3 regions of the Desulfotomaculum sp. 1211_IL3151 genome follow, and region 3 is predicted to be linked to each of the others. Evidence: riboswitches for the same ligand, from Rfam matches in the RefSeq annotation. Region 3 holds a riboswitch; each other region holds the start of a gene.

Region 1 (7,909 bases), on a different contig from region 3:
AAGGATAAGATTAAGCAGGTTATCGTTGGCTACGGCGATACCGTACAAAAGGTAACCATTGCCAACACCGAGGGGACCTTTGTGGAGGATGAAAGAATCCGTACCAGGCTAGTTGTCAATGTGGTTGCTTCAGAGAATAATGTCATCCAGACAGGCTATGATGCCATCGGCAGTCATGCTGGTTTTGAATTGTTTGAGCAGTATAACCCCGAGGAATTTGCCCAGATTGCCGCCCAGCGTGCAGTGAATATGCTTGAGGCAGTACCGGCACCCTCCGGTAAAATGCCTGTGGTAATGGCCGGGGAAGCTGGCGGCACCATGGTTCACGAAGCCTGTGGTCACGGCCTGGAAGCAGATTTGGAGCAAAGGGAACTGTCTGTTTACACCAACAAAAAAGGCCAACAGGTGGCCAATGAATTGGTTACAGTGGTGGATGATGCCACCATAACCAACCGTTACGGTTCCTACCGCTTTGATGATGAAGGGGTGCCCTCCCAGAAAGTTACACTGATTGAAAAGGGCATCCTGACCGATTACCTTTACGATCACCTGACAGCCGCCAAAGAAGGCCGGGAATCCAACGGCCATGGCCGCCGGGAATCCTATCAACACAAACCCATTCCCCGCATGGGCAATACCTACATTGCCCCGGGCAAAGAGGACCCGGAAAAAATTATCAAAGATTACAAAAGCGGTCTGCTGGTCAAAAAAATGGGCGGTGGTCAGGTCAATACCACCACCGGGGATTTTGTCTTTGATGTGGCAGAGGGTTATTTAATTAAAGATGGAGAAATCGGCCAAATGGTGCGGGGAGCAACCCTCACTGGCAACGGCCCGGAAGTTCTGCGCATGGTAGAAAGGGTTGGTTCCGATCTGGGCTTCACCATTGGCACCTGCGGCAAAGACGGCCAAGGGGCCCCTGTATCTGACGCCCAACCAACCATGGCCATTAAGGAACTGGTGGTAGGCGGCACAGCCCACAGTGATGAGGATAATAAACTTAGCCGCAAACTGGATGAAGGCTTTGGGAAGATCAGAAGAATATAGAATCGTTAAGGACGGCTCAGGCCGTCCTTAAAAGTTTACGTATCATGGTGTTATGATTTCAAATATTTTAGTTAATTCAAGCTGAAGGCCAGGAAAAAGAGTGGAAGTTAAAAGGGTTTCCTCACTAAAGACGCCAGCTTTTTGTAAATCACTGTCACCCTGAGTAAAGGTTTCAATGAGTCGGTTATCAGGGTCAACAATCCAATATTCTCTAACACCATGGGCAAAATAAAGCCTTCTTTTATCGAAGCGGTCACGCTTAATGGTTGAGGGGGAGAGTACCTCTACGACTAAATCAGGTGCACCTTGAATATTTAGTTTTTTAATAATAGAAAGCCGTTCTTTCGTAATATAGAGGATATCCGGTTGAAGTATATTGTGATTGTCAAATACCACATCTGTGGGAGCAGTAAAAACTTCCCCAATGCCATTTTCATAGACAAAACTATTTAAAATAGTGTACAGTCGTCCTACCACCCTTTGATGATTCACACTTGGCGAAGGTACCACAAATAACTCCCCTTCCAAAAGTTCATACTGTTCTTGACCATTTAATCCCATGTAATCTTCATAGGTATACAGCTTCTGGCTGACCTTCCTCATCTCGTTCACCTGCCTTAAAATTTAAGACCTAATATGCTTTGCAATATTTTAACACACCAATTCTATTTTACAAATAATTGGAAAAGCATCAACTAGCTAATTTTTTTATTTATAAGCATTCTAAAAAGGATATTGTTGACAAAAAGAGAATAATTATAAAACACATTAGATCTTTGTAGTATATTAAATAATAGGGGCATACTTCGCGAAAGTGAAGGACGCAAAGCTTCGGGCCTAAAGACCCAGTCCATGGCAGCCGGGTTGCCTTAGGATATTTAACGAAACCTAAGTTTTATTACTGGTGGTTTCGTTTTTTGCGTTAATAAAAAGGAAACAGGAGAGGTCTATGAAGTTTACGCGGGGTTTTTTAGGAACATGGTTAGTTAATGAGGGTATTATCACACAGAAACAGTTGGAGGATGCCCTGGAGTATCAAAGGCAAAACCCAGAACAGACCGGAGTGTTAGGTAAGGCCTTAGTACATCTAGGTTATTGCTCCGAGGATGATATAGCAAGGATTATCGCCAAGCAGGCAGGGGTTCCCTTTGTCTCTTTGGAGAAATACAACATCGACCCGGCAGCGATTACGACCGTTTCAGTTGATGCGATGAAACGCTACCGAGCATTTCCCATTGGCTTTAATAATGGCAAACTGTTGGTGGCCATGCAAAAACCCACGGATATTGTTGCCATTGATAATATACGTTCCTTAACAGGCCTAGAGGTTATGCCCGTGTTTTCTCCGGATAGTGAACTGGACGTGGCCATTGAAAAATACAGCCGGGAAGCCCTGGGATTTAATAAGGTAGAAGAAGAAACACCACAGGTTGAAGAACTTACAGAAAACATAGATGACGACCAAAAACCAGCTGTGCAGTTGGCTAACCTGATTTTATCCCAGGCCGTGGCCGCTAAGGCCAGTGATGTCCATATTGAGAGATATGAAAAACGTATGAGGGTGCGATTTAGAATTGATGGTGTATTGCATGATATCATGGAACCGCCGGTAAAGATGCATGCCACCCTGGTATCCCGCCTTAAAGTAATGGCCAATCTGGATATAGCCGATCGCAGGGTACCCCAGGACGGACGGATGTCCCTTAGAATTGAAGGAAGACCCATTGATATTCGTATGGCTACCTTACCAACTGGTTATGGTGAAAGGTTAACCATGCGCCTGTTGGATGGTTCAGCTAGGGTGATTAGTCTGGAAGAACTTGGTGTAGCAACAAAAATACTTGAAAAATACCGTGATCTTCTAAAATTGCCCTATGGTTTCATTTTAGTAACAGGCCCCACCGGCAGCGGCAAAAGCACCACCCTATATGCCAGTCTCAACTCCCTTGATCGGGTTAGTAAAAATGTCATTACCATTGAAGATCCTGTGGAATATCGAATGGAGGGGGTTAATCAAATTCAAATTAATCCCCAGGCAGGGCTTACCTTTGCCTCGGGTCTTCGCTCTATCCTGAGAAATGACCCGGATATTATTATGGTGGGTGAGATTCGCGATCATGAAACTGCCAAAATTGCCATTGAATCAGCCATGACTGGCCATATGGTTCTGGCCACCTTACATACCAATGATGCCCCCGGTGCCATCACCCGATTAACTGAAATGGGCGTTGAACCTTTTCTGATTGCTTCATCCCTCGTATGTGTTTTAGCCCAGCGTTTGGCCAGGGTGCTTTGTCCCCATTGTAAAGAAAAGATTCAGTTACCCAGGGAAGATTTGGCCAAGATTCCTGATTTCCCCTTTGAGGCTGGCGAAGATCGGGTTACCTTATATAAGCCAAAGGGCTGTATGAGGTGCAGCAACACTGGCTTCCGTGGCAGGGTAGGTATCTACGAACTATTATTTGTTACCGAGAAAATTCAACGCCTGGCCCTGGCCAAGGCCTCAGCCAAAGAAATAACCAAGGCTGCTCTGGCAGAGGGTATGGTTGTTTTGAGACAAGATGGTTTGTTAAAGGTAAAACAAGGTATTACTTCTTTGGAAGAAGTATTAAGGGTGGTCGTATAGATGGAAAACAGAAAAGTACCGGATATTAATGAAATATTAATACGTACCGTAGGGATGAATGGTTCGGACCTGCACTTAAACGTGGGAACCCAGCCGGCAGTTCGTGTTTACGGTGAACTGGTACGGATGGAAGATGTACCCAAACTGATGCCAAAGGATATCGAAAATATTATTTACCCTATTCTCCAACCCCATCACCGGGAACAATTGGGGAAGGACTGGGAATTGGATTTTTCTTACTCTATTCCGGGCATTAGCCGTTTCCGTGGCAATATCATGTGGCAAAGAGGAACCCTGGCTGTTAACTTCCGGGTGGTAGCCATTAATATCCCCAAGCTTGATGATTTAGGTTTGCCGCCAACGGTTAAGGAATTCTCCCGGCTGCCCAGGGGGCTAGTGCTGGTAACCGGGCCCACTGGCAGTGGTAAATCCACTACCCTGGCCTCAATTATTGATTTAATCAACGAGGAAAGAAGCTTAAATATTGTAACCATCGAAAATCCCATTGAATTTTTGCATAGTCATAAAAAATCCATTGTTAAGCAGCGGGAGGTGGGCATTGATACCCATTCCTTTGGTAATGCCCTAAGACATGTGCTGCGCCATGATCCGGATGTTATTTTAGTGGGAGAAATGCGTGATCTGGAAAGTATCTCCATTGCCCTTACCGCTGCAGAAACAGGACACCTGGTATTTTCAACCCTGCATACCCAAACAGCCACCCTGGCTGTAAATCGTATTGTCGATGTGTTTTCTGACAGCATGCGCAGCCAAATCAGACAGCAGTTGGCAGATTCCTTGCAGGCGGTCGTTGCCCAGCAACTAATGCCTAGGACAGACGGTAAAGGAAGAACCATCGCAGTGGAACTTTTACTGACCAACCCCGCCGTCAGAAATTTAATTCGCGAAGGGAAGGAACACCAACTTTACACGGTCATGCAAACCTCTCGCAACAGCGGTATGCAGACCATGGATCAAGCCCTGGCCAACCTTTGCCTAACAGGAAAAATTAGCCGCAATATGGCCCTCGAACGCTGTGTTGACAAAATCGAACTAGAACGTGCCCTAAACAGAGGGTTTTAGATTGTTGGCAGAAAGCAGAAAACCTAGGTGCCAGGCCTTTGCAGCAGAAAAAACCTTCAAATCAAGCTAACCATACAAGCGGGCAAGGGCCTGGCACCGTCGAACAAAGTTTCCAACCAAAAACAAAGCAGGTGGAAAAATGCCTTTATATTCCTACGAAGCAATGGATAAACTTGGCAACCTAATTGAAGGAAAATTAGAGGCAGAGGACCAATGGTCTGTGGCTTCCCGTCTCAATAAGATGGGTTACACACCCTTGGAAGTGGAAGAACTAAGGGAGTCAGCTCTGAAAACCTCCTTTGGCAGGCGTAAAGTTAAAATCGGTGAACTAGCCTTTTTCAGCCGCCAACTGTCAGCCATGCTTTCGGCAGGCATTCCTTTAACCCGTTGCCTTTATACCCTCAGCGAGCAAAGCAGCAACCCTTTGCTGGCCAATTGTGCCGGTGAAGTGGCTGCTAAGGTGGAGAGCGGTATTAGTTTTTCCGAGGCCTTAAGTTCACATAAAAATATTTTTTCCGACATGTACATTGAAATGGTCAAAGCCGGGGAACTGAGTGGGTCCCTAAACGAGATTTTAACCAGGCTATCCCTCCAACTGGAGAAGGATAAGCTGCTCAAAGATAGTTTAAAGGCTGCTACTTTTTACCCTTCTGTGGTTCTAACCTTCGCAGCTCTAGTAATTATTGCCATGATGTTTTTTGTGGTGCCAATTTTTATTGGTATGTTCCCCCCGGGTATGGAATTACCCCTGCCCACTAAAATTGTGGTGGCATTCAGTGATTCCCTGCGGAGCTACTGGTATCTTCATGCCTTGGGTTTTGTCCTGACCATTCTGGGAATTAAAATCTATTTGGGCAGTGAATTAGGCCGTAAAACCTGGGATGAAATTAAATTTCGACTGCCCATTTTCGGAGAACTTTTTAAAAAGGCCACCATTGCCCGCTTCTGTCGCATGTTGGCGACACTGCTTGGTGGCGGTATCCCGGTTTTGCAGGCCCTGGAATCCGCCGGGCCATCCTCCGGCAGCAGGCAGGTAACAGAGGCCATCCGCTTGACAGGCACCCGAATTCAAGAAGGGCAGAGCATTGCCACACCATTGAAGGAAAGCAAATTCTTTCCCCCCATGGTCATAAATATGATTGCAGTGGGTGAGGAAACGGGTCAACTGTCTGCCCTGCTGGGCAGAGTGGCTGATTTCTACGAAGAAGAAGTGGCCACCATGACCAAAGGCCTCTCCTCCATCCTGGAACCACTATTATTGATTATAGTGGGCATTACCATCGGAGCCATCGTCATAGCCATTTATCTGCCAATATTTAGCGTGGTAACTTCTGTGGGCTAATCGACGTCTATTAATTAAGCCGTGAGCTGAATATGCCTCAGGCTCATGGCCTAGATGGCTTCCGAAAAAACACCAAAAAAGCTGAAGGCTGATGACAAAAAGAGAGGTCATCCTATGAGATTTTTCAAACCCGCCAATGCAGTTGGCTTAGAAATAGACACCGGAACCATTAGGGTCGTGGAGTTAAAGGGAACCCTGCGCTCCGCAGCACTGGTTACAGCCGGGCAAATTGATCTACCAGACCAGGCTGTGGTAGATGGCATTGTCGTTGATGTACAAACAGTGGCCCAGGCCATCAAGGATTTATGGGAAAGGCTTAATATCAGCAGCCGTGAAGTGGTGTTGGGCATTACCAATCACGGTGTCTTTATGCGCTATACGAATTTCCCCAAACTACCAGACAAAAAACTGACTCAGGCGCTGCGCTTCCATGCCGGGGAATATTTTCCCATTGATAATACCCAACTGGTTTTTGACTATGCCCTTCTTGGTGAAGATATAGGAGGAAAAAACGCCCAGTTAAAAGTACTAATGGTCGGTGTGAGGAAAGATTTGTTGGATACCAGCCTAAGAACCCTGGAGGCTGCCAATTTGCAGCCCAAAGTGGTGGATGTTTCCTACCTTGCCTTACTAAGAACCCTGAACAAAGGACAGCTTTCAGATAGCGTGGTTCTGGTAGACCTGGCCAATGGTCTTACCTCCATTCAACTGATCAATAAAGGGATACCGCACTTTGCCAGAATAATCTCCCATTCCCTACAGACCTATGCCCACGAAGTTAACTTGTCTCTGGCAGACCAAGACCTAACGACCCGTGCCCTGGTGGCAGCAGCCAGGGATACTGATTCGGAAGGGTATAACGATAGCCTTGCTGAGGACTGGAGTACCACTCTGGCCAATGAAATTCGTTCCTCGGTTAGTTATTATTTGGCCCAGGCCGATGCTGGTTCAGTGGAAACGGTTATTCTCAGCGGCAGAGGGGCCCTAATTCCCGGACTCGGGGCACACTTGCAAGAGGAACTGGGGGTAACGGTAGAGGTGTTGGACCCTTTGGAAAATTTGCAGCAAACTCTGCTAAGTGATGGACTAGGATTTCCCGAGCTAGATGCGGCCTTCGCTTCTTGTCTAGGTCTGGCTCTTCGAGGATTGGGGGCATAGGTAGATGGACATTAGGATAAATTTACTACCCCCAGAAATAAAGTATCAGTTAGAGCAAAGAAAAAAGCAGCAAAAAATAATGATGCTAGCCGCAGTCATCTTCGTGCTGTTTATTTGTCTAGCGGTGGGGCTGCAAATAGCAAAGGAAAAAGTTAATAGGGATATTGCGAAGTTACAGCAACAAAAGATGCTTTTAGAACAACAAGTAGCCACTCTCAAACCCTATGCAGAACTTCAAGCCAAGAAAGAACAGGTGGACAACCGTGTTAAGAAAGCCATGGGCACCTCGCCTGACTACCCTTCACTGCTGGAGGGGATTGGCTTATATCTGCCGCCCAATATTTGGCTGGAGGATTTTTCAACCAACCTCAGTAAAAACAGTGGTAAGAATGAAACCAAGGATAATGAAATGTTAAATAAAGTGAATCAAGTGACAGAGGCTGTGGCGGGCAAGGTTCCAGAGAATGTAAATCAAGCAGCCAGCAAAGAAAAACAAGTGGTATCCTACGGGGAAGTGATGCTCCGGGGCTATGCCTTAAATAATTTTGCCGTGGCCAATTGGCTTAAGGAACTGGCAAAGTTCCCCCAGCTAACGGATATTCGCTTACAGTCCACAGCCGAGAGGGAAAACGCCGGGGATATATTCACCACCT
Region 2 (7,909 bases), on a different contig from region 3:
TTTCTGGAGGTTGCCGGTGCCAAGGATATCGGAATTGAGTTTTATTCATTATCCAAAACCTATAACATGGCAGGCTGTCGGATCGGTTTTGCCCTAGGCAATGCAGACATTTTAGCCGCACTGGGCAAGATTAAATCCAATATCGACTATGGCGTATTTTCTGCTGTGCAGGAAGCTGGTATTGCGGCTTTAACGGGCGATCAATCTTGCGTAGCACAGACTGCCGCAACCTACCAAAAACGTCGTGATATCTTGGTGGATGGGTTTGCCAAATTGGGTTGGCAGATGCCAAAACCACAGGCTTCCATGTTTATTTGGGCCCCGATACCCCCAGGACATACATCCTCTATGGAATTTTGCTTGGACTTATTAGATAAAACGGGGATATTAATGGTGCCGGGAAATGCCTTTGGAAAGCGGGGCGAAGGTTATGTAAGGATAGCCCTGGTACAAAAGGAAGAAGTGTTACGGGAGGCCCTGGAAAGAGCCAGGAGTTTCTTTCTCTAGCCTAACTAGTTAAATGTCTATGGAATCACCCCTATGCATATACTACTGTAAGTGTAATTAAGGGGTGGTGTGTTTTGAAAAGTAGTGCGGATATTCAGTATCTGCAAAATCGCATCAAAGAGCTTGAAGAAAAGGTTGAGCAACTAAGATTAAGCAGAAGGGTCTTAATGAATCTGATAGAAAAAATTGAGAAGGATAAGTCCTTATTCGTATCTAAATTAGAAAAAGAAAATCGAAAGCTCCATAAAAATAATTATCGTTATGCTCAAAACCTGATTCAACAAAATAGAAGAATTGTCGAGCTGCAAAATAGATTAGAAGATTTTTAAATTGATATGTAAAACCGCTGCTGCGGTTTTTTTATTTACTCTACTGACCCACATAATGCCTTTAAATTGACGGATTGACCGAAATTCTTGAAAGGGAGCAGTAGTAGAAATTACTGGCTCCCTTTTCATTTTAGGTAGATACCCTGTAGGTATCCCAAATGAGGATAAATGTGCTACCTACTGGCACTACTAAATTAGCGTGCTATTAGAAAGTGTAGCGAATCACGCTGAATGGCGTTAACCAGTTCACTGCCATTTTCGGTAAATAACCATGCTTCAAACCGTTGCCAATGACGGTGAGAAGTCACCACTTCTCCTCCGTCATTGGCATTGTTGTTTATGAATTGACCATTTCAATAGCAAGGATAAAATTTAGTAAGTTGAGGCTGACCAATTAGAAGTATAGTTAAGGGTGAATAGGAGTCGGCTTGATAGTTTAATACAAACCGTAACTCACCTAACATCCGAACAGAAAGTTCCTGTGCCTCATCTATGACAACTACTGGTTTTACTCCTTTTTGATTCCATTCCAACATTGATTGGCTTACCAGACGCTTGTTTTCTGATATTCCCCGTTGGGGTTGGACATTAATTTGGTAGAGTAAATTTTTGTAGAATTCCCCGGGTGTCAATTCAGAGTGAGCCAAGTAGATAAATCGATACCGTGATGCATCCAGATTATGCATGGTGGCCCGTAAGGTTGTGGATTTACCTGAGCCCACATGAGATAGTTGTGGTTTTGCTAACCGCAGCTTAATGGCTTCATCTAGCACTTCTTGTGGGAATGCTTTTAAACTGTTCTTTTCAGGTCTTACCTGTGGTTTTAGGGCTTCTAGGCCACCTTTGCGGTAGTTGGCTACATAACGTTCAAGAGTTCGCTCTCCTATTGTTATGAGTTGTTGATTCTCCCCCACATGTAGCATGGAAGCCATGTCCCGAATCATTGCGGTTTTTACTCCCCTGGGCAATTCTTTGGTCACTATTTTGCATATCTATATAGCCATGCCAATAGTTCTTTGACTACTTCAGTTGCTACTGTTGTGGATAAGGGTAGTAATTCACAGGCTAAGTATTTTATTAGTTTGAGATAACCCGGGAGCTATGAAAAGAGCCTGATTTAACGCCCTTTTTATCCACCGGCTGATAGAGCGTGGGTCATAACCAATTTCTTCAGCTATTTCCTTGACTGGTTTTCCCTCTAAGTTTTCAACCAATACCCGTTCATGGGTATCTATTAACTCTGGTTGGTAGGGCAGGATAAACTCCGGCCAGATACTGATAGTTTCCTTACAATCCAGGCAATACAACCGAAACATGGGTATTGGCACCTTGTTTACATGATCTAGGATTACAAATCTCCACCAACAAGTATGCCAGTGTAGTTTGTGGTCAGGATCACGTAAACATTGGATTTCTTTTGGCAAAAAACCTTTGGGTTTTCTAAATAACTGTTGATATCTGAACAATAAATTGGTATTCTCATTTTAAGTTGTGGCTTTTAGCCATGATGGGTTGTGGTATAGGGGGGGGTGAGCCGCCAAACTCTTTTAACCCCTTATGCCGATCATGACACCAAAAGCCGCCTCCTGCTTAAATTTTGAAGCATGAGACGGCTTTTCCGCATTTGTTGTCGTTTTTCCTGCCTATTATATATTTTTTATCCCTGCCACTGGCAATAGTTTCTTCACTGCCATTCTGCGCGGGTGGTAACAAGAAAGAAGGATAGTGAATTATTATGGTGACAGTATTTATATGTGATGACGATCAGGAAGCACTTGATAGATACGCCCGGTTGATTAACATAATATCGAAGAAAAATAAGATAGCGGTCTCAATTTCATCTTTCAACAGCGGAGAAGGATTGCTGTTTCATCTTTCCGATTCCCCGGATCAGGCAGATATCATTTATCTCGACGTTCTGATGGGCAAGCTTAATGGGATGGACACCGCAAAGAAGCTCAGGGAAATCGAATGCAAGTCTGAAATTATTTTTCTTACTACCAGCGAGGACTACGTTTACGATGCATTTGACACCGCGCCTGTTCAATATCTTTTAAAAACAGCAACCTCTACAGAAAAATTTGAACAAGTATTTCTCCGGGCTGTGGCGTTGGTTCAAAAAAAAGCGACGGACATGTTTATCATTGAATCGGGCAATATTCAAAAAGTAATCCCGACCAAGGATATTTCATATTTAGAAATTTGGAAACGTGTCGTCACGATCCATTACAATGAAACGGAGACAGTCGATTTCTATTCAACAATGGAAGAACTAGAGAGCCGGTTGCTGGACAAAGGGTTTGTCCGTATTCACCGCTCGTATATCGTATCCTTGTCCTATATTTCAAAGTTTCAGAAGAATAACCTTTTTCTGAAGACGGGCGAGAACATTCCCATTGGTGTGACTTACATGAAGGAAGTTCGGCAAGCATTCTCCGATTATATCAAGCGTGCCAATATCCATGGCCATTGAAGATAAAGGGGGAGAAAAAGCATGCAACTGTTAGGGTTTGTTTCACTGATTATCTATGATATTTTTATCCTTTACTATTTCAGAATGATGTTTCCGGAAAAAAGAAGCCATTGGTTTTATTATGCAGGCGCAGCAGTTGTCATCAATATGGGTGTTACCATACCATCCTATTTATTCCTGGATCACCGATTCGCAGTATTTCTCATGATGGGCTCTATGATGCTGGCCTTTCAACTGCTATTTCACGGGAATAGGATACAAATCCTTTATGCGGGCAGTATCTATATATTTTCACTATACAGTAGTAAAGGAATCATATTTTCGATTTATTCGATGGTTCTGCACAGTAGTATCAAAGATGTTCTCCAACATGAACTCTATTATGAAACGATATTCGCGCTTGCTGTGCTCCTTTCCATCCTGACTAGCCTGTTTATCCGTAAGGTGGTCCTTCCGGACGAAAAAGCCAGGCACTTGCTTCATAACAGAGGACAGCTTAGGTTTGTTGTTATTTACCTGATTTTCGAATTGGTATTCTTGATGTTGATAAACGATGGGCGATATCACGATGAGATCAGCCAGTCCTGGCTTTCTTCCTTATATTTGGGAGCTTGCGTCATCGGTAAATTGTGGCTGATGTTTGTTTTCAATCATACATCCAAGGCAACTGAATCGCTTGAGTATGAGCTGCATACCCGTAAATTACAGGAGCAGTTGTCCCGTCAAATGCGGCACTATCAGTCTTATCAAAAGTATACGGAGAGCTTTCGAGTATTCCGGCACGATTATGTGAAGCTGATGACTTCAGTCAAAATCCTGATGCGCAATCAGGATTTTGAAAAGGCCGCAAGAATGCTGGACGAAATTCATGATACCATGCAGCGTGATGTACTGGTTCATAAAACTTATTCCGACAATATTATTTTGGACGCTATATTGCAGGATGAAGCCAACAGTTGTGAAGAAAAAGGCATCCGCTTTTCGGCGGTCACACATCTCCCTGAAAACATCATGAAAGAGTTGGATATTGTCCGTGTTTTCTCAAACATAATTGACAATGCCATCGACGCCTGTAATAAGCTATCCGGCCCGGATCGGTACATTGAGATTACCAGCGATGCAAACGAGGATTGGATAACCATTGAGGTTTCCAATTCGTTTAACGGTGATCTTAACATGGTGAACGACATGCCGGAAACTACCAAGGAAGACAAGGATTTTCATGGTCTTGGTTTACGGATCGTAACTGAGACGATTGAAGGTCTCGGTGGCCTGGTATTCATTGAGCCAGACCAGATAAAGAAAATCTTCCGGATAAGGCTCTGTATCCCTAAAGCTTCATCGTAGCGTCACCATGTTCAGGACACGAAATAAGAAATTGCAGACCAATTGGACATGGAGAAAAAACGCCGTTCCTTCCAGGATGTTTCCATGACCTAGTAAGGATGTGGTGAACAAGAGTGGCATACGCGCTAAAGAATCTTGCATATTGCTCTTAACGGCGAAACCGTCGAAATAGGATACTCCAAAGGATGTCAACGTGGAAAGATGGACCAGCAACGCCAGGAATCCCATCGCAACATCGTAAAAGCCTACAAATCCAGTCAGAACCATCATTACAAATCTCAGAATAGAGCTGGAGTCATTTTGACTTGGTACCAGAAAGTCGGCCACCGCTGTCTAGCGAGGTGATCACCATGGAAGCGCTGACCAGACCGGCTGCTACGGCCGCATCACCCATAATAAGCGCGCCTACGATGCTGATGGCCTGACCGACTGGGTGAGGCAGCCGGATTCCGGCCTCGCGCAAAAATTCAAATGCAAATACCATGATCAGTGCCTCTATTAAAGCCGGAAATGGCGTTCCCTTGCGCGCGTTTGCAATCGTAAACAGTAGCGTAGTAGGGATCAGTTCTTAATGGAATGCGGTCAACGAAATATATGTGGATGGAGCGAACACCGTTATAAAAGATGCAATGAAACGCAATATCCATGTCACGCTGGCGTACAGTGGGCGGGCATAGTAATCTTCGGCAGTCTGGAAGCTTTCGATAAACAGCATCAGCGCACTTAGCACAAAGGGGGTCCCATCGACCACGATGGCGATCCGCGACCACATCGGGTTTCTCGCTGTAGCCTACGGTAGCAAACGGCGAAAAAGGCGCATCCTCGATATATTCCTCAATATAGCCCGACTCCAAAATAGAGTCCACGTCCAGCTGACTCACGCGATCCTTAACTGTCTTTATTACCTTGAGGTCGGTCACACCGCTTAAGTACATCAGGCACACATCGATCTGGGTCTTGCGGTCAACAGTCATGTGGTCTACACGTAGCTGCTCACTGCGGATTTTTCGCCGGATGGGTGATGTGTTTGTGCGCAGGTTTTCGGTAAACCCCTCGCGCTGGCCCCGCACCACAGTTTCAGACTGGGGTGCGGGGCCAGCGCGTTTTTCCCAGCCCTTGGTGCTGACCACAAGCGCAGAGGTACATCCGTCAATAAGGATCGCTTTGTCACCAGACAGGTAGCTCGCGGTGAGAGTAGTCAGCGACTGGACAGTTCGGATATCACCGGAGCATAGGACCTCCGTTGGAGTGCCTCCAGCAATTCCTGTCTAGCCAGAGGCTGTTCATTCCCCGGCTGTCAGCTCATCACCGGGCGCAGAATAGCATTGGTTAAAGTCGGGTTGTCAACCAGGTCATCTATAAACACCAGCGCTCCCGAAAAGGAGTTGTTTGTCCCGAACCGGAATGGGTGCATCTTTAAATTGTTGCTGTCGCCCAACATGATTTTTAATCTATCCAGGTTATCCTGGAGCTTTTCTTTAATTTTGCTTTCCTGTTCATCGCTGTTTTTCGATGGCTCATCACCCTTTGAGTGTACGGAATTGCTTAAGTATCGCATTTTTCGCTTAAAAAATCCAAAAACAATCGAGGTCATATCCTTTCAATGGAGATTTCCTTTTATATAATTATTGGCATAATTTTCTTCTTTTTTATGTAAAAGTCGTTCAATCCCAACCTTAATTGGGAACAAAAAAATACCAATTGGGTACAAAGGAACCAAAGGAACGGTATCCAGGTAAGCGAATGTTCAGTTTTGGTTTTTCCTAAGAATAAAAAGAGCATGTTGCAGTCAAGCGGCACTCTTTATTTGGGGCAAAAAGCCTTGATGCTTTATCAAATTCGGCGGCCAGGCTGCCATTCCTCTGGTTGGAGGATTAGGCCCTCTTGCTTTGCGTCCCGGTGTTTCCGCCGGTTTGCTAGTATTGTGATAAGTCACTTTTCTGTCTTTCAGTAAACTATGATGCTGTACATTAACCATCATGAGGTTTACCTTTTGCTTTTTTCTGCTTTTTTTGGTTTTTGCATTGATACATCTTTTTGTCAGCCAAGTCCAGCAGGTCGGCAACCCTATAGGCAGGTCTTGGATTATTAGAAAAAGGAGTTACTCCATGACTGAAGGACAACGTGTAGGGCTTGGGATTTTTACGATCCAGATTGTTCAATTTCTCGTACATCCTTGTAATAATTGTTTCTGCGACCTCTTCTGTACAGTCCTTAAAGATAATCAAGAATTCATCACCGCCATACCTGCAGACCATATCCGAACTGCGGATGGAAGAGAGAAGCACCTTGGCAATAGTCTTGATCGTATAATCCCCTTCGCTGTGACCGTAATTATCGTTTATGGTTTTCAAACCATCAATATCAACAAAGGCAATACAGTAAGTTTTCGAAGAATCAGAGCGGGCCAGTATCTTTTCCAGCTCTCGCAGTCCCGTTTTACGGTTATAGGTGCCGGTCATCTCATCCACCGTTGCCGATATCTTTAATTGATATTTGTTGATTTTCCATTCGCTAATGTCTTCAATCGTATTGAAGTAAAATACCTGCCCGGTAGGGAGTAAAAAGCAGTTGGATGTGACCCAGTACCATGTGTTGTTGCGTTCTTCATAAACCTCTCGGGAAACCGGAAATGTATTTTCTTCTTTGCTTATCGTAATGTTCTTTGCGATAAGGCCGAGCATATCGCTCTTGGTTTGCCCTGAAATATCGTCTATATCACCAAACAGTTCTTTTGCCGAATGGTTAGCGTAAACTACATGTCCGCTGCCATCCACCTCCAATACTGAGACATGGAGTAAATCAAGTGTCTTTAAAATCTGATGGTAACGCCAGCTGTTAAAGGGTACGGGTATATTCGAATTACCGATGCTGCCTGCCTCCCGTGTGGAGGCCGCCATCACCTGATCGACCAACTCGTTAAATATATCAAACAGTTCGCCGGGACCATCCAGTTTACCGACAATATATCCTGATCGTAATTGCCGTAAGCCCCATATCAACGTAGACAGTTGAGAGTGGAGCTCCTTCAGAGGGCTGGCCATATAGTTATGCCGGGGGGGATGGGGACCGTCCAGCTTACCCTGCGAGAGGTCCAGTGCCAGACGGTTCATTTCATTTAAGTTCTGTATCAATTGATTAATTTGTACGGCAAGAGTCTGCAATTCGGGTATGAGAGTATGCACTTCCGTGGCGTTGTTTTGCTGTCCGGATAGAAGTTTCTCCAATACATTTTGCATTTCTTCCAGTACTC
Region 3 (7,909 bases):
ATACCACACGAAAAGCCAATGGATCATGGAGTTTTACCTTGGCAATATAACCCCTGTACCCTAATTCGTCCAATTTAAATACCTTTACTTCAACCCTATCAGACTGATGAAAACCTACCGGAGGGCCTAACATAGCCAAAATGCGTTCTTCATATATCTGATCGGACAGCCTTATTTGATTTGAGCTCTTTCTTGACAGTTCTTGGATAACTTTTTCCTGTTCCCGGTATAGGCGTTCTTGCTCCTCAACCAATTGGTTTATAAAAGAGATATTGTTGTTTATATCTTCCATCTGCATTTCGGCGGACTGAAGTGCTATTTCTGTATTTTTAAGGGGTAGTCCCATAGCTTGGGTATGGTCGTCGAAGTTAAAAACTGTAAATAGAAAACCAACCACTGGAGCGAACAGAAGAAGAAAAAATATGTTAACGGTTCGCATCAGGGGCCTCCTTTAATACATTTAGGCTTTTCTCCAGAGCTTGTAGTTGTTTATCTAGTTCGTTAATCTTATCTCTCAGGGCCTTTTGGGTTGAGTCAGAACTGGTAAGGGTTTGGTCTGTATTCTGCAATAATTCTTTAATTTGCTTCATCTCTTCACTAAGAACCCCTAGTCGTGACTCCAGGCCTTGCACATTCATAGCGTTAGTTTGCTGTACACTTAACATGGTTTTATCGATATAGTCTTTGGCAAGGTAAGCTGAGCCCATGAAAATAATTAGCCATAGAACAATTATCCCCGCAAAAAATTGATAACGCTTATTCGTCTGTTCCTTCGTACTTCCTGTAGACTCCAGTTGATTTTTCAACATCATCCCATCCTTTAAGACATTTTTCTTTACTCTTCTTCATCATTCTATAAACCAAATGTTGATTCCTGTCAAAAATCCTAAATAAAATACCACAGGTAACCTACCCCTGTGGTATTGGATAACCCCCATTTCAAAGATTGTTTCTGTCTTTATGGGTGACCGTTTTAGCCTGAAGGAGAGCTATTTTTCCCTCAGTTCCATTATACAAACCCTCCCCAGTTTTTATCGTCTAAATACTGACGCAAGTGAGGACCGACCCCTTCTGGGTAAAATTGCAGGTCCCGAGGAGGGGATTTCAGTTTCTCTCTGGGCAACAGCTGCAACAACGATATACTGGATCAGCACATCATTCCCTGTATATCCCGAAAATCCAGCAGTCTATCCTTTATCTGAAGAAGAATACGCACATTAAACATTGCAAACACGCACAGCGCATTGCAATTCTACAACTCAATAAAATGGGCTATTACTGATGTAAAACACAGCAAAAATTTAGTGTAGTGTGATATTGCACAGTAAGCTAAAAATAATTTACAAATGGTCTGATTTATCTATCTTTTTATCCGGCATACCTTTTGCATCATAAAATATGATTACCCTTAGGAAAAGGCGGAACCAGGATATCATACAAATTTCTTCCTTCACACCCCATCAAGCTTATTTACATATTACAATACCACTTTTTAACTAAAAATGATTTAACGATAATGGCAAACCTATCGAAAGTTAGGGACGCAAAGCTATGGGTCTAAAGCCACATTGGCCATGACTGCCAAGCCGTCGAACATTCTTGCAGAGCAAGTTAGACGGCTCTGCTTTTTCTTTTGGGAGGATCATATGTTCAGGAGGTATTGATATTGAAAAAAATAATTTTTATGATTGTTCTTTTAGCACTTTTTTTATTTGGCTGTAGTAAAACAGAAACCGCAAATATCCAGAGTAAGAATGGGCTACCCGTGGTGAGAGTTGCCCATCAGCCTGCTTACCATGCTTTGCCCACCTGGCTGGGAATACAAAAGGGCTGGGCAAAGGAAGCAGGAATTAGTGTCGATTTCAAGAGCTACACGGCGGGTGGCGATCAAGTGGCGGCACTTGGTAAGAAGGAGTGGGATATTGGCGTTATGGGTGCCGCTCCATCCCTACTGGCAGCGTTACGCTATGATAGCTACATCATTGCTATCTCTAACGATGAGTCGCAGACCAATGATCTTTGGGTAAGACTAGATAGTCCGTTGCTTCAAAATAAAGGGGCTAACCCCAAGCACCCAGATATTTATGGCTCACCTGAGGATTATAAGGGAAAAATCATACTTACAACCTCCATGTCTACCGGCCACTTTGCCACCTTAGCCACTTTAAAAGCAATGGGAGTAAATTCGAATGAGGTTAAAATAGTAAACACGGATCAAGGCCAAGCCTTTAAATTTTTTGAAGAAGGCCAAGGCGATATTGTTCAATTTTGGGCTCCCTCTAGCTATAAGGCAGAAGAAAAGGGTTGGGTTAAAGTTTCATCAGGTAAAGCCGCAGGAGCAAAGGTATTGGGCTTAGTTGTGGCGGATAAAGACTTTGCCGATCAAAATCCGGATTTAGTTAACAAGTGGTTGGAAATGTACATAAGAGGTTTAAATGAAATGAAGAAAAACCCAGTCGAATGTGAAAGTGCTCTTTATGATTATTATAATAATTCTGCAAAAATGAACATAAGTGAAGAAATGATTCAGAAGGAATTTGAGTTGCGACCTGTCTTTGATTTAAACGAACAATTAAGCTTATTTCATGTTGATGCCAAGAATAACAGTCCGTTAATCAGCAATATGCAAGAACTAGCCACATTCTTTGAAGAACAAGGAAGAATAACAGCCCGTGACAAGGAAAAATTAGAAAAAAACCAATTTTACGTAACGGATAAATTCCTGAAAAACTTACAGAAAGGGGATTAATGATACACATTTATTCTGTAAGGAGGAAAAATAATGGTAAAAAGTTCTGCAAGAAAAAAAGCAAAAAAACTACGGTTTTTAGCCAGTGTAAAAAGTAGATTAATGGGCATTTTCTTTTGTCTATTGCTAGTAATTGTAGCCATTAGTGGCTACGCATTCATACAAATGACTAATATTGACAATTCTTATGGCGAATTAATTGATAAAGATGCCAGAGCAGTTAGTGAGGCAAAGGATTTAGTTGCTATTTTTGAGAGCCACGCCTTAAATATACGGTCTTTTTTATCTACGGGCGATGAAAAATACTTACTCTTTGCTGCGGGGGATAACAACGACTTTAAGGCTAAGCGTTCATTCTTAGGGGAAAAGATTTCTAGCACCGAGGGTCAAAAACGATTAAAGGATTTATCAGACAAACATGCCGCCTATGAAAATGATGTTAACGAAATTGTAAAACTGAAAAAAGAGGATCAGCAGGGCAGCAACATTGAAATGATAAACGAGACCCTTCGTAAAATTAATCTTTCCATAGACCAAAATATCCTTGCCGCTAATGAATTAGCTCTTTACAGTCAGCGGCAGTTGGATTACGCGGGCCAGCAGAACGGCCAGACCACCGTAAGCACTATCCGGTTTTTTATCATTACCATCTTATTTGTGGTGGTCATAAGTACAATTTTATTATACCGGATGTTAAATCAAACAATTAATAAACCAATCAAAGAAATGGCAGCGGGTGCGGCAAAATTTGGAGAAGGGGACTTTAGGGAGTCCATTCAATATTCGTCGGACAATGAATTAGGTGATCTAGCTAACGCATTAAACAAAATGCAGGGTGGCTTTAAGGAAGTTATTGAAAATATAAAGAACTCCACCGAACAATTATATGAAGCCGCCCAGCAGTTAACCAGCCAGGCTCACCAGACTGCTGCCGGCGCCTCTGAAACCGCTGCCACTATGAATGAAATCTCTGGTACCTTTGAAAATATAGGCGAAACCATCCATGCAGCTGCAAATAAAGCTGATTTAGCTGCAAAACATGCGGACAAGGGGTACAAAGGTGTAGGAATGATAACCGTTCAAATGAATGAAATTGCCCAAGCTACAACGGAAATAAATACCTCAATTGGATCCTTAAACACAGCGATCCGTAAAGTAGGTCAATTTGTTGAGGTTATTAACAACATTGCCGACCAGACCAACCTATTGGCCTTAAATGCAGCTATCGAGGCTGCCAGAGCCGGTGAAGCGGGTAGAGGCTTTGCCGTAGTAGCCGATGAAGTAAGAAAGCTGGCTGAACAATCAGCCCGTTCTACCAACGAGATTAAAGGTTTAATTAATGATATTAACGAAGTGGCCAAGCATTCTTTGAATGCCGTACAGTTAGGTAACCAAAAAGTTGAACAAGGAAACCAGATTGCTAAAGAAGTCGGACTCGATTTTACTGAAATTATCCATACTGTTAAGGAACTAAACGAGCAGGTGCAGACAGTAGCAGCGTCGACACAACAGGTCACCGCAGGTATCCAAAATGTTGCAGCCACCACCGAGGAACAAACTGCTACCATGGAAGAAACATCTGCGGCCACCGAAAGTTTAGATAAGTTAGCAGGTGATCTTAATGTGTTAGTTGAAAAATTTAAAATTTAGAAGTAATGCCGCGTTTGAAATGAGATAGGTGTCGGCCCTTGAAAACAAAGAGAACAGCAAAACGTACCACTACATTCCTTCTAGTAAATGTACTCTTTACTTGAGTCGGTTAAATAATTTGCACAAAGCTGGTTACTAAAAAATCCCTTTCCTGAATAGTTCCATCCCCGGCAGGTGCAGCGCGTTTGTTAATTATGTATTCCCAGCTATATGTGTACCCTATTTGTAATCAACGACATTATTAATTTGACCTTATGTGAAAACTCCTCTGCCGAGTAATCCAGCGGAGGAGTTTTGTTAATTTAAACGCTTTACCACGTTAAGTCGGTAATGTAAATGGGTCGAGTAGAGCAGGGCTCTTTAACTTAGGAGGCTGCTGCTCTATGGTTAAATTGGCCCTGGTACCCTCACAGAACCGGACGTGCCCAATTAAGGCATACGGCTCTTCATACTACCATTTACTTGATGTAGCCAATGTGCGCTCTTAGTTCAAATATGTTCACGTATATTCTGGGACTTGGCAGAGGATATTTCTTGAATAACAACGTAAATTTGTTCCAGTTGCAACTTCTTCTTTGACTTCTTCGATTGAGGTTCTTGAATAGATACTTTTTGACTTCGTCTAGGAATTTACGTGGCATTTCGCTGTTGTCCGTCACGCCGTAGTAACGATAATAACCTTGCAGTGTTAACCTTAATTCCTCCATGAGTAAGCTTATAGGCATATGCCGATTCGCTTGGATCCATAGCTTGCACCGGAGTAGGCTGGCTTGGTATTTCTTTCTGCTGGTCTTGCGCTTAACTCGGAATTTCCCATTCAGGCTCTGGCTACAGTAGTGTGTGAAACCTAGGAAGTCGAAGGTTTCCGGTTTGGTAACTCTGCCACTGCCTGGCTTGTTCTCGTCATCCTTTTCATCTTTGTATTTCTTCCATATATTACGTCCGAATGGTATAATCTTGGATTTCTCAAGGGATATTTCTAACCCAAATTTACCTAACCTCTCTTGCAGTAACTGATAGAAGTGTTTAGCCTCTTGTTCGTACTGGAAGCAGAAAACATTATCATCGGCATATCTAACCATGAAGGCGTCCCCTTTGCATTGTTTCCGTACCTTCTTTTCAAACCATAGGTCAATGACGTAGTGCAAATATATGTTCGACAAGATTGGGGAGGCTAGGCCACCTTGCGGAGTGCCTTCTGCTGTCTCGTATCGTTTTCCCTCTTCCATAATCCCTGCTTTGAGAAATCGTTTGACTAGCCGGATAATGTTAGGGTCACTGATGCGATGTTCTAGAAATTTGATTAGCCATTCGTGGTTTACGTGGTCGAAAAATCCTTTAATATCTACATCGACAATGTAGTTAATGTTTCCTTTGATGACAATTTTATTGAGAACTCTGAGGGCATCGTAACATCCTCTGTTAGGTCTGAAGCCAAAGGAGCTGTTTAAAAATTCTTGCTCGTAGATAGCAGACAGAATTTCGGCAAGTGCAGCTTGTACTAGTTTATCTTCGTATGCCGGAATACCCAGTGGCCTCTTTTTATCCGAACCCGGTTTGGGTATATAGGTTCGTCGTGTTGGCTGAGGCCGATATGCTTGCCTTTTCATTCGAGAAACTAAATCCTGCAGGTTTTCATCCAGGTTACTTTCGTATTCCTCTTTTGTAACTTGGTCAACGCCGCTGGCTTTGTTACCTTTCATTTCAAAGTGGCACTGCATCAGCGTTTCTGCGTTGATCAGGTGGGCTAAGGACGTGAACTTTTCTTGAGGTCTTTCCTTGGCTACTCTTGCTATTCCAGCCAGTTTTGTTTCCACAATTCTTTCTACCTCCGTTTGTGTAGATTGTGTGTCCTTGGTAGGAACGATAGTATGTGACAGCCTTTCCTCCACGGGAATTACACCGTTTCATGGGTACTATGCCGTCATCCGACTACTCAACTGCCATTTGGCTTCCTTGCTTTATTATCGCTCGTTGGCCATACTCCCCGGTTAGGGAAGGACAGGTGAGTTCTCCCAAGTTGACGCATCATAACAATATCTAGCATGCCAGGTTCTACGACCCCGGGGAAGCCTACCTGCTCTTGCCGTGACAATCAGGTAGATGTTGCCTTCCGCACAGTCCACCGCGTCGGCCTTCCCGGATTAAGGATATCGGGGCTCAATCACTTCAGCTTTCGCTTCCGGCCTACTAGTTAGCTGTCTACGCTTGAAGGCGCACGGACTGTCCCCTTTCGGTAATAAAAATTCCCATCCCCGGCAATCAGAGTTGCTTCGACTACTTATTAAGTTTTACCGTTGAGGTCGCTGGGTCCCAACCAACATCGGCACCCATGGCCTCACTGACGGCTCGCAATGGCAGTACAGTCCGCCCATCTTTAGATGCTGCAGCGGTATCCATAGGAATAGGTACTCCGTCAACCAAGATACTATTTTGCCCAAGGGTAACTTCAACCACTCTAGTTCCTAAAGTGAGGGTAGCTGTTTGGGTGGCGTCATCCCATTTGACATCGGCACCCAATGCTTCGGCAATGGCCCTAATCGGCAGCATAGTACGACCATCTGCGTTAACAAAGGGCTTCACATCAGACTGGAGGGGCTGGTCATTAACCATAACGCTTACATACTGGCTTACTTTAATGGAATTATCATTGGTGGTGGTTTGATTGGTCTTGTTGTTGCTTGCTATATTGCTGTTGGCAATGGTGCTGCCAGAGATGTTGGTATTTGTATTGGCGTTGTTGGTGGTGGTATTGGTGCTCTGGTTGATGGTGGTACTGTTGTTGATGATAGTAACCGGCGCATTCGTAGTACCGGGAATCGTGTTCTGTCCTGTGCCGGGCGTAGTTGTATCGGGAGTAGTTGTACCAGGAGTTACTGTTTCCGGGGTAGTTATGTCCGGAGTTGTTGTTGCGGGCACCGACATCCCAACATGTAAGGGAGTGGAGGCCAATTCTATACCATTATTGTCGGGGTGATCCGCACTATACATGCGGATATCGTAATTCCCCGCCGTAGGGGGGACTTCGAGTTCCACGTACTTTTGGCTATTACTATCATACTTTGCCTCTTCAACATAGACGTAAGTGATATTCTGAGCGTCACCCTCTATTTCCGAGCCGTGGGGAACACCTGGGGGAATGATGCCAATCCATGCATCGTCAAACAGTGGATGGTCAGTTGTGTAGTAAACTTTTACTTTTTGGTTGGGTCCTGGCAAAAAGGATGCCTTATCTAAGGTTAGAGTGGTACCGGCATTGGCAAGGGAAACAAAACTAAAAACAAATAACAACAGAATGGTCAAAAGAATAGATCTCTTCATAAAAAAATCCTCCTTAAATTATTTAATTGGGGTGCCCTTCCATGTGCGTCAAAAAATGGTGCTTTACTTTTCTCTATCCCCCCTTACGGCAAAAAATGGTTTTAAGCCTTGTAAAAATAATTCACTTGTTGGCCCTAATAATTTAGATTTTTTCACTCAAACTAATTATAAATTTTGGCTTTAAAAATT

Evidence for each region. Region 3 has a riboswitch for cyclic di-GMP ahead of V6C11_RS13795 (ABC transporter substrate-binding protein). Riboswitches for the same ligand answer to the same signal wherever they lie in the genome.
Region 1: another riboswitch for cyclic di-GMP. It lies ahead of V6C11_RS11305 (GspE/PulE family protein); the one in region 3 lies ahead of V6C11_RS13795 (ABC transporter substrate-binding protein).
Region 2: another riboswitch for cyclic di-GMP. It lies ahead of V6C11_RS15925 (hypothetical protein); the one in region 3 lies ahead of V6C11_RS13795 (ABC transporter substrate-binding protein).

Annotation. Positions count from the first base shown of each region.
Region 1 is NZ_JBAIYV010000041.1:89,259-97,167, forward strand. Features, by position in the region: gene V6C11_RS11295 (TldD/PmbA family protein) at 1-1,047, shown strand, start outside; gene V6C11_RS11300 (Uma2 family endonuclease) at 1,090-1,650, opposite strand; cyclic di-GMP riboswitch class I at 1,836-1,919, shown strand; gene V6C11_RS11305 (GspE/PulE family protein) at 1,997-3,673, shown strand; gene V6C11_RS11310 (type IV pilus twitching motility protein PilT) at 3,674-4,756, shown strand; gene V6C11_RS11315 (type II secretion system F family protein) at 4,896-6,098, shown strand; gene pilM (type IV pilus biogenesis protein PilM) at 6,213-7,256, shown strand; gene V6C11_RS11325 (PilN domain-containing protein) at 7,261-7,909, shown strand, end outside.
Region 2 is NZ_JBAIYV010000057.1:10,979-18,887, forward strand. Features, by position in the region: gene V6C11_RS15890 (LL-diaminopimelate aminotransferase) at 1-507, shown strand, start outside; gene V6C11_RS15895 (translation initiation factor 2) at 582-836, shown strand; gene V6C11_RS15900 (AAA family ATPase) at 1,190-1,780, opposite strand; gene V6C11_RS15905 (helix-turn-helix domain-containing protein) at 1,895-2,152, opposite strand; gene V6C11_RS15910 (LytR/AlgR family response regulator transcription factor) at 2,572-3,309, shown strand; gene V6C11_RS15915 (sensor histidine kinase) at 3,331-4,656, shown strand; gene V6C11_RS18740 (spore germination protein) at 4,648-4,983, opposite strand; gene V6C11_RS18745 (spore germination protein) at 4,952-5,221, opposite strand; gene V6C11_RS15920 (spore germination protein) at 5,124-5,918, opposite strand; gene V6C11_RS15925 (hypothetical protein) at 5,954-6,214, opposite strand; cyclic di-GMP riboswitch class I at 6,495-6,584, opposite strand; gene V6C11_RS15930 (sensor domain-containing diguanylate cyclase) at 6,627-7,909, opposite strand, start outside.
Region 3 is NZ_JBAIYV010000050.1:60,099-68,007, forward strand. Features, by position in the region: gene V6C11_RS13785 (phosphodiester glycosidase family protein) at 1-439, opposite strand, end outside; gene V6C11_RS13790 (hypothetical protein) at 426-806, opposite strand; cyclic di-GMP riboswitch class I at 1,509-1,594, shown strand; gene V6C11_RS13795 (ABC transporter substrate-binding protein) at 1,667-2,749, shown strand; gene V6C11_RS13800 (methyl-accepting chemotaxis protein) at 2,783-4,399, shown strand; gene ltrA (group II intron reverse transcriptase/maturase) at 4,858-6,216, opposite strand; gene V6C11_RS13810 (copper amine oxidase N-terminal domain-containing protein) at 6,677-7,720, opposite strand.